3 regions of the Methylobacterium sp. J-072 genome follow, and region 1 is predicted to be linked to each of the others. Evidence: predicted binding sites of a transcription regulator. Region 1 holds the regulator's gene; each other region holds the start of a gene.

Region 1 (3,269 bases):
CGAACTCGCTCTTCAGCGGATCGAACACGGTCTCGCCGGTGATCCGGCAATCCTCCCGCACGGTCTCGTCGAGATAGGCCCGGGCGGCGGTACGGAACCGCTTCACCCGGCTCGCGGCCGGATCGGGATCGATCCGCACCTCGCTGAGATTGCAGCCGGCATACTCGCGCAGGGCGTCGGAGACGATCAGCAGCCGGCGCAGCTGCCGGTTGTCATAGACCTCGTAGGGCTCCTTGCAGCCGATGGTGACCACCTGCGGCGTGAGCGCGACGTAGTTCCGCGAGATATACGAGAACCCGGTGGTGCAACCGGCCAAAGCCAGGCCGACACTTACCAAGCCGATGGGCAGCAGAGCCGCGCGCCGTCGCATCCTCGTCATCCCAAGCCCAGTTCCAGCCCCGTGGCGCATTGAAACGGCCCCGCTTGACCAGTCAATGCGTTTGTCGCCCCGAACGGCGCTCAACCCCCGAACGCGTCCCCGACGAGCCGGTGCACGTAACGGAACGCCTCCGTCGCCCCGGCGGCGGCGCGCGCCTCCCCGTCATCCGCGAGCGCGATCCGGTCGAGCGCGGTGGTGAATTGCCGCCAGTGCAGCCCGCGTCCGTCCGGATGCCCGGCGAGGTGGCGGGCCCCATGGCCTTCCGAGAGGCCGAGCTTCCGGGCTTCCTTGAGCAGGATGGCTGCGCCGAGATTCGAGCCCTCGGCGACGTAGAGCCAGCCGAGCCCGGCCATGGGATCGATCGCTTCCTCGCGCTCCGCGGGCACGTCGGGGATCCGGCCGGTCACGTCGCGCAAATCCTGCGCGATCAGGGCAAGACGGCGCCTCCCGTCGAGATCGGGCAGGACGGGGCCGAGCGCGCCGTCGCGATAGAGCGGATCGACGCGTGTATGGAACCGGTATTGGACCTGAAGGAACAGCGCGTACCGCTCGAGGCTCGCGAAGGGCTCTCCCGCCATGACGCGCCGGTCGAGTTGATCATGGGCCGCCGCGGTCGCCATCCTCAGGCGCTTCACGCGGCTGCCCGGTTCGACCGTATCGGATGTTGAGACGTCCATGTGACCCAGGTCTTGATGGGGCCCTCGACCATCCGAGGCGGTCGGGGCCTATTCTATCCGGGTCGAGGTCGGGACCTCGCCATCCGGCACGAACCGTCATAGCGTCCGGATCATCCGATGCGATTCAGGTCACCGTGAGGCCGACCGGCAGACTGCGCAGGCTTGCGTGATCGGGGCGCTTCGCCCATCAAGCTTGGCCGGATCAGGCTTGCAGAACACTTGCGGAACGTTTAACGTGTTCGTGATTTGTTTCTGAGGCCGCGTCGATGCGGCCCACCAAGCCGCGAGTCCCCGTCGATGCTCACGCGCAAGCAGCTGGATCTCCTGCGTTTCATCCAGAGCCGCATGCAGGAATGCGGTGTCCCTCCCTCGTTCGACGAGATGAAGGACGCCCTCGATCTCAAGTCCAAGTCGGGCATCCACCGGCTGATCACGGCCCTGGAGGAGCGCGGCTTCCTCCGGCGTCTGCCGAACCGGGCGCGGGCCATCGAGGTGATCCGCATTCCCGAGAGCCTGTCCCAGCCGGCGGCGCCGCCCGCCGAGCCCCGTCGCTTCACGCCGAGCGTGGTCGAGGGCGGCAAGTCCAAGCTGCCGCCGGCCCAGCCCGCGACCACCCGGATGATCGATGATGGCGGGCGCGCCATCTCGATCCCCGTGATGGGCCGGATCGCGGCCGGTACGCCGGTTTCGGCCATCCAGAACCAGAGCCACGCCATCACCATGTCGCCGGACTTCCTGGCCGGCGGCGAGCATTACGCCCTCGAAGTGCGCGGCGACTCGATGGTCGATGCCGGCATCCTCGACGGCGACCTCGTGGTGATCCGCAAGCAGGACACGGCCAATACCGGCGACATCATCGTGGCACTGATCGACGACGAGGAGGCCACGCTGAAGCGCCTGCGTCGCCGGGGCTCCTCGATCGCCCTGGAGGCGGCCAATCCGGCCTACGAGACCCGTGTGCTGGGTCCCGACCGGGTTCAGATCCAGGGCCGGCTCGTCAGCCTCGTCCGCCGCTACTGAAGCGGCGCGGCCGGGGCGTCGCCGGGCGCCGCATCGGCGCCGGTCGCGTCGGGCTCAGCAGGGATCGCGTCGCCGGGATCTGCCGGCGCCTCCGGGCGCTGCGCCGTCGATGGCTTGGCCGTGAGTGACGGCCGCCATGGCACCGAGCGTCCGTCGCCGCGGGTGTCGCGTAGCGTGAAGCCGTCGCGCTCAGCCCGGACGGCGACGGCGCCGCGGGCGGCGAGGACGCGCCGGTCGATGACCAGCGGCCCCGTGCAGCTCGGCGGCGCGGCGAGCCGCGTGATCAGCAAAGCCGCCCGGGCGCAATCCTCCGCGAAGGCGCGCCGGTCGCGGACCAGGGCGACGGCGCGGCCATCCGGCAGGCGCGCGGTGCAGCCGAGCCTGTCGCATCGGCCCCCCTTCGAGGCGCCGCCGATTACCGCCCTGGCCGATCGCCCGTCGCCATCCGCCTTCAGCCATTGCTCCAGCACGAAGGCCGAGGGGCTGCCCAGCGTCGACAGGAGGCCGTCCGGTCCCCGGATCGCCGCGCCGCCGCCTTGCCGGTCGACGTAGAGATCGAAGCGCTCCGGCATCGCGGCGAGGCCGAGCCCGAGCAGGGCCGGCGGCAGGGCGAGCCAGCGCAGCCGCGAGACCGGGAGCGTCGCCAGGAGCAGCCCGGCCGCCAGCAGCCCCAGCGCGCCGGTGCCGAAGGCCGGCAGGACCAGGGTGGCGCGATCGAAGCCGGCGATCCATTCGGAGATCGCCAGCATGCCGCCCACCGCCTGCCCCATCAGCCACCAGACCGGCCGGTCGAGGGCGAAGGGATAGGCCAGGATCCCGATCACCGCCGCGGGCATCACCACCAGCGAGACGAGCGGCAGGGTCAGGGCGTTGCCGATCAGCCCGAACGGCTGGATCGTCTGGAAATGGTAGGTGGCGAACGGCGCGGTGGCGATCTGCGCCACGAGCGTCGTCGCCAGGGTGCCGATCACGGCCGAGAGCCCGGTGCCGACGAGCCGCTCGACCCGCCCTGCCCCCGGGCGGCGGAACAGGCGTCCGTCGATCAGCCGCGCGCAGGCGATCAGCCCGGCCACCGCCCCGAACGACATCTGGAAGCTCGGCCCGAGCAGCCCCTCCGGCTCGCGGGCCAGGGCGATCAGGGCGGCCAGCGCGAGGTTGCGCATCGACAGGGCCGGCCGGTCGACCAGGATCGC
Region 2 (3,269 bases), on a different contig from region 1:
CGGCGGCGGCGATCACGTCGAGGATGCGGTCGCCGTGGCCCGAGAGCGGCAAGCGGGCGCCGGCCGCGCCCTCGCCCGTGACGGTGACCGCTTGGCTGATCGGCCGCGTGACCGAGACCAGCACCTGCGGCTGGATGGCCTTTCCGGCGAGTTCGTTCTCAATCAGGCCCTGGACGTCCTGGGGCCGGCGGCCGGCGACCTTGATGCGCCCGGCATAGGGCACCGAGATCGCGCCGTCGCGGCCGACCGGCTGCTCGGGGATGAGGGCGGATTTGGAGCCGGCGGAGAACCGGTCGGCGACCAGCGGTCCGGAGAACAGGCCGCCGGATCCGGCTTCCCAGACCGAGACCGAGACCATGTCGCCGATGCCGATCACCGGCTCGGTGGAGGGGCGGTGGTCGCCGAAGGAGGCGAGCAGGCTGTCCAGCGGGCGGCCGCGCAGGGCCTCGATCACGGAGGGGGTGACGTCGATGATCTCGTAGCGGGCGAGCGTGCCACCGTCGGCGGTCGCGACTTCCGCGCCCGCCTCGATCGCGCTCGCCGTCGGCCCCGCGGCGGGCAGATAGGTGCAGCCCGACATCGCCGTCATGGCGAGCAGAGCGAGGGGAAGTTTGCGCATCCAGATGTTGCCCATCGGTTTTGCCGAGCCCGTGCCTAGCCCATAGCGGCTAGGGTGTCCGTAGCGGGTGGGCCACACTGCGCCCGCGACGGGCGAGAGAGCGGTTTCATCCTCGCTAAGCACAGCTTTTTCGGGGCAGACACGGGATCATTGTGCGGCGTGCGCAAGGATTGGACGGTGGACGGCCGGGTTCAGTTGGCCTGGGTCACCGTGCTGCTAATCTGATTGTAGATCGGGATCATCCGGGAACCGTAGTATCGGATGCTGCCCGCCGCGACGACGAAGATCAGGGCGCCGATCAGGGCGTATTCCATCGCCGTTGAGCCCCGCGTATCGCGGGCGAACCGCGTAGCGCCGAAGGCGGCCTGCCAAGGGCGCTCACGGGCATGGATGTGGGATCGTCCGAGACATCCCCCAGGCCTGTCGCAGCTCGGCTCAGCCATCCGTGACTCCGATTCTCGCTGCCCCCCGGCCGCTTGGGCGGACGCGCCGCGCCGGCATCGTCTAGCGCAGCCTCCATTGCCGTCGGCTTAATGGAGCCGCCGAAACAAGGGGTTTTCGGCACCGAATTCCAAACCAGCGAAGGGCCGAGACCTGGACAGGCCCCGACCCTCGCGAATGTATCCGTTCAGAACCGGCGTACCCGGAACTGCGAGCCCGGAAAGAAATCAGGCGTGGCCGGCCTTGTGGCGCAGGTCGTCGATCCGCTTGGAGGCTTCGGCCTTGTCGATGTCGGCGTCGAACGCATCCGGCTGCTTGGCCTCTTCCGACAGGGTCTTGAGATACGAAGCCTGCGCCCCGGTCATCGGCTCGCCGCCCGTGGTCCACTGATCCGGATCCTTGATCTGGTTCGACACGTCCTTCGGATCGGTCTTCGGGTTTTCCTGGGTCGCGTCGTGCTTGTCGGCTGCCTTGGCCATGGGATTCCCGTTCCTGAAATGTTCCGTCTTCGCCAACGAGAACGCGGGGCCCTTCCCAGGGTTCCGGAGGATATCGAGGCGGGGTTCGTTGTTCCCCAGAAACCTTTCCTTCCCGTCCCCCGATCCTATTGATGAAGCGCGCGGCGCGCGGTCGCGCCCCTGAGCACGGTGGTCCGCATGGCCTCGGAGAGTCGGATTCAGAACGAGGCCGAAGCGGCGGCGAGCGCCGCGCAGGTCCTCGTGGTGATGGGGGTCTCGGGCTCGGGCAAGAGCACGATCGGCGCCCTGATCGCGGAACGGCTCGGCTGGATCTTCGTCGATGGCGACAGCTTCCACACCCCCGAGCACGTGGCGAAGATGCATGCCGGGCACGCCCTGGACGACGAGGATCGCGCGCCATGGCTCGCCCGGATCGCGGTCTGGATCCGGCACCGGCTGGAGGCCGGGGAATCCGGCGTGGTGGTCTGCTCGGCCCTGCGCCGGGCGTACCGGGACGTGCTCACCGGCGGGAGCCGGCGCGTGCGCATCGTCTACCTCGCCGGGGACAGGGCCCTGGTCGCCAGGCGCCTCGCCGAGCGCCACGGCCACTTCATGTCGCCCCGCCTGCTCGACAGCCAGTTCGCGACCCTGGAGATCCCCGGCCCCGACGAGCACCCGATCACCGTGGGGATCGACGCGCCGCCGGAGGCCATCGTCGACGGCGTCGTGGCGCAGCTCGCCGAAGACGCCCGCACCCGAGCCGGAAGGACCTGAGCCATGGCGGCGGATTCGCAGAAGGCAGCCGGGATCGCCCTGGTCATCTCCGATGTCGACGGCACGCTGGTGGCCGATGACAAGAGCCTCGCCGCCTCGACCATCGCCGCGGTGAAGCGGCTGCGGGCGGCCGGGATCGGGTTCAGCATCGCGTCGGCGCGGCCGCCGCTCGGCCTCAAGAACCTCGTCGCCGAACTCGGCCTCGACCTGCCGATGGGTGCGTTCAACGGCGCGAGCGTCGTCCGGCCGGACCTCTCGACCATCGAGGCGCAGCTGATCCCGGAAGCCGCCGCCCGGGCGGCCCTGGCGCAGCTCGAAGCCGAGAACCTCGACGTCTGGGTCTTCGCAGACGGGGCATGGTGTCTGCGCGACCCGGACGGCCCCTATACCGATCTCGAGCGCCGGACGATCGGCGCCGAGCCGCGCGTGGTCGCCGACCTCGGCACGCTCATGGGCGCGGCCTCGAAGATCGTCGGGGTCAGCCGCGATCACGCCCATCTCGCCGCCTGCGAGGACCGGATCGGGGCGGCGCTCGCCGACCGCGCCACCGTGCACCGCTCGCAGGCCTATTACCTCGACGTGACGCCCCCCGGGCTCGACAAGGGCCGGTTCGTGACCTGGATGAGCCGCCATCTCGGCATCCCGCCCGAGCGGATCGCGACCTTCGGGGATGCCGGCAACGACCGGCCGATGTTCGCCCGCAGCGGCTTTTCCGTCGCGATGGGCAACGCCGAGGCGGCCGTGAAATCCGCCGCCAGCGCCGTCACGGACAGCAACGGTGCCGACGGCTTCGCCCACGGGGTTGAGCGCTTCATCCTGCCGTGACCGCCCTCTGGGCGCAGCGCCGTGTGGATAAGCAGGATGGTTAACCGGACAGTCGGTGCCTGTGGCCGGCGAAGCACAGACGCACCCGACGCCGCCGTCGCCCACAGGCTGACGAATCCGGGCCGCTTTCCGGCCTCATTTCCCCGCGACCT
Region 3 (3,269 bases), on a different contig from region 1:
CCCGTGAACACCGATCCAGACGCTTTTCTCGGCGGGATCCTGCGCCTGCACCAGCCGCCCAGGCGAGCGCACCGGGCGGGAACCGACGCGGTGTTGCTCGCCCGGCTGATCGCGCCGGCGCCGGGGGGCCGGTTCTGCGATGTCGGCGCCGGCACCGGCGCGGTGGGCCTGGCCTGCGCAGCGCTTCATCCCGGCACGCGCCCGACCCTGGTGGAGCGCGATCCGGAACTGGCGGAGCTGGCCCGGGCCAACGCCGCCCTCAACGGCATCGACGCGGCGGTGATCGAGGCCGACGTGCTGGCTCCCGCGGCCGGGCGCCGTGCCGCCGGACTGGAGCCGGACAGCTTCGATCTCGTGCTGACCAACCCACCATTCTTCACTGCGGGCAGCCACCGCCCCTCGCCGCATCCCGGCAAGGCGACGGCGCACACGTTTCCCGAGGACGGCCTGGACCTCTGGATCCGCGCCTGCACGGCGATCCTGCGGCCCGGGGGCCGGCTCGGGCTGATCCACCGGGCCGACGCCCTGCCGGCCTGCCTCGACGTCCTCAAGGGCCGGTATGGCGGGATCGCGATCCGCCCGGTCCAGGCCAGGGCGGAGGCCCCGGCGATCCGGGTGCTGATCGCCGCGACAAGGGGCAGCCGCGCGGCACTCAGCCTGCTGCCGCCCCTGGTGCTGCACGGCCCCGACCCGAAAGCCTTGACCCCGGAGGCGGAGGCGCTCCACCGGGGCGCCCCCTGGCCGCCAGCCTGATCAGGCCGCAAGCGCCGCCGGCGCCATGTCGTGAATCCCCAAGAACCGCTCGACGGCGGGCAGGTCCGAAAACCCCAAAAATTCCGGACGGAGCGGCTCGGGCAGGCCATCGAAGTTGAGCCCCGGGAAGGTGTCGGGATGCGGGTAGAGCTGCCACTCGGCGCCCGGCTCCACCGGTGGGAACAGGATCGCGACTTTTTCCGCACCCAGGCGCACGATCCGGGTCGGGCTGTACGACAGGGTCTCGATGGTCCAGCCCCGATGATGGTCCCGGCGGGCCTTCAGGGTCCGGTTGCGCGTCGCGCGATGCATGGCGGTCTCCTGCGGTTGGGGGATGGTGTGGGGGTGGGTCAGGCGGCGCTGCGGCGGCCGGCGCGCTTGGGCCAGCCGAGCGCCACGAGGCGCGCCTTGGCGTAGTCGCGGACCTCGTCCCGGGTGCCGGGCGGCATCGCCGCCAGGATCGCCTGGGTGGCGCCGTCGAGCATCAGGTCGGTGACGGCGTTGATGGTCTCGGCCGCGTCGATCCGGCGCTTGAGGTCGCCCTCGGCCTCGGTGACCTCGTCGAAGGGCTGGGCCTCCTCGAAATCCTCGTCCACCGCCCGGACGGCGGGCAGATGGGCGCGGAACTCGTCGGCCTCCTCCTCGGAGTAGACCAGGCCGTGGAGCTCGATCAGCTTGAGGATGACGCGGTCCTTCCCGCGCTTCTCGGCCATGGCGTAGACGTAGGCCGCCTGCTTGCCCGAGACGCGGTAATTCACGTTGACCAGCGCCTCGCCCATCGACCACTCGATCCGGTCGGCGGCCTGTTTCGCGCCGGCCTTGGCCCCGGGCAGACGCCCGGTGACCAGCAGCACCGCCTCGTCGCGCTCGGCCCGGATGATGGTCGGCGGCTCGAACACGATCCCGGCCTGCGCGGCGATGCGCTCCAGGGTCTTGTGGTAGATCACGGCGGTGCCCTGCACGCGCCAGACGTTGCCCCCGAAGGGCTCCCCGTAGCGCACCAGGATGTCGGCGATCTGCTTGTCGGCGGTTCGCATGCGGGGCTCATTCCGGTGAGAGACGGCTGCGTCATCCACAGCTTTCTACGGCGACGCTCTTTGTTCCTGTTTTGTTTCATCGTATATGCGGGATCGCGGGGTCATGCGCAAGGGTCGGGGCTGGCTGCCCGCGTCGATTGGAGGGGGCTGCGTCAGTGCGCGCGGGGGTGTCACGAGCGCCTGGAGAGGGCTCGGTCGTGGGTCGGATCGGGGATCGGTTTGAGGCGGGGGCGGTGATGACGCGGTTGGTTCGGATTTTTGCTTCACGGGTCAGGACGGCGACGGGTCCGAGCCCGATCACCCCTTCCTCCAACCCAACCCCCTCATCCTGAGGTGGCCGCGTCAGCGCGCCTCGAAGGAGCCCTCCAGCCAGCCGCGCGATTCCTGGAGGTCTCCTTCGAGGCCTCCGCTGCGCTTCGGCACCTCATGATGAGGGCGTGGGGGACAGGGCTGACGGGTTGCTCGCTATTCTCACCGTGGTTGCGAGCACAGCGAAGCAAACTCGGGACTGCACCGGATCCGCTTGAGAATGGCCGCTTGCGACCCTCAAAAAACGATCTGCTTGCCTGCAGCCAATCTCAAGAGCGGACATCGACCCACCCCCGATGAATTAGAAGGTGATAGCTCGCCCATAGAACCGTGATGCGATCCGCGAAGCCAATTCAGGCTTTCCCGTCGTTAGGAAGCGACGAGTCCCTATGGTCGAAACCGGAAATTCCGGGTGTCGTTTCAAATAATCAGCAAGACTGCGGGCCGTTACAGACGGCTGGGATAGTATCCTGGTTTTAAAAGGAAGAAATTTGCGGAAAATCGGCTCTATCAGTGGATAGTGCGTACAACCTAAAATGCACACATCTGGCGATCGACCAGACATGCGATCCTTCAAACTTATAACATATCGTCCAACGGCGCTCTCTATAACGTTATCCGGCGCATCGCTCTCGATCAGCGGAACGAGGCGCGGACATGCCTCTTGCCAGACTTCTATATGTGGAGCCCGTTTGTAAATTTCGCCAGCAAAGGCGCGACTCTCTACAGTATGTTTCGTCGCAAAGACGGCAACCGTCGTATTAGGAGCCTCTACTGACCGAGGCAGCGGCTTCTGATCCGCAGTCCACGGCACCCCCGTCACCTCTTCGACGACAGGGACTATCACACCAAGCACGCGTCGAGTGGGATGCGCAACGGGCAGCCATTCACGCTGGAGCCGCCGCAGGCCCCGTGCAGCAGCTGTGTTGCAAGCAACAACGACGAGTGAACAATTTTCCTGGAACAATCGCTCCAATCCGAAAATCGTCAGTCTATAAATTTCATCGACCGATCTATCTCCGTAGGGTGCGTTTGCATGATCGCCTAGATAAATGAAATTTCTGGCTGGAAATGCATCATCCAAAGCACGGGCCACAGTGAGTCCACCGCTACCGGAGTCAAAAACACCAATGTTCATGATCCAAAATCTCACCTTACTGCTTTACTTAT

Evidence for each region. Region 1 encodes LexA, which represses DNA repair genes until DNA is damaged. Its sites were predicted from a motif close to TGTTCNNNNTGTGTTCNG; they were not measured.
Region 2: a site for LexA is predicted at 1,548-1,565, ahead of MKK67_RS14760 (DUF3072 domain-containing protein). Genes of this name have one in related genera too.
Region 3: a site for LexA is predicted at 1,852-1,869, ahead of MKK67_RS32225 (trna delta -isopentenylpyrophosphate transferase). Genes of this name have one in related genera too.

What each region holds. Positions count from the first base shown of each region.
Region 1 covers NZ_JAKSYK010000011.1:4,164-7,432, forward strand. The annotation lists gene MKK67_RS00260 (hypothetical protein) at 1-370, opposite strand, end outside; gene MKK67_RS00265 (biliverdin-producing heme oxygenase) at 460-1,056, opposite strand; gene lexA (transcriptional repressor LexA) at 1,354-2,076, shown strand; gene MKK67_RS00275 (ComEC/Rec2 family competence protein) at 2,070-3,269, opposite strand, start outside.
Region 2 covers NZ_JAKSYK010000127.1:48,350-51,618, forward strand. The annotation lists gene MKK67_RS14750 (polysaccharide biosynthesis/export family protein) at 1-619, opposite strand, end outside; gene MKK67_RS14755 (Flp family type IVb pilin) at 811-1,062, opposite strand; gene MKK67_RS14760 (DUF3072 domain-containing protein) at 1,288-1,539, opposite strand; gene MKK67_RS14765 (gluconokinase) at 1,717-2,292, shown strand; gene MKK67_RS14770 (Cof-type HAD-IIB family hydrolase) at 2,296-3,117, shown strand.
Region 3 covers NZ_JAKSYK010000231.1:234,543-237,811, reverse strand. The annotation lists gene MKK67_RS32240 (DUF2007 domain-containing protein) at 1-7, shown strand, start outside; gene MKK67_RS32235 (tRNA1(Val) (adenine(37)-N6)-methyltransferase) at 4-753, shown strand; gene MKK67_RS32230 (hypothetical protein) at 754-1,065, opposite strand; gene MKK67_RS32225 (trna delta -isopentenylpyrophosphate transferase) at 1,104-1,790, opposite strand; gene murI (glutamate racemase) at 2,401-3,237, opposite strand.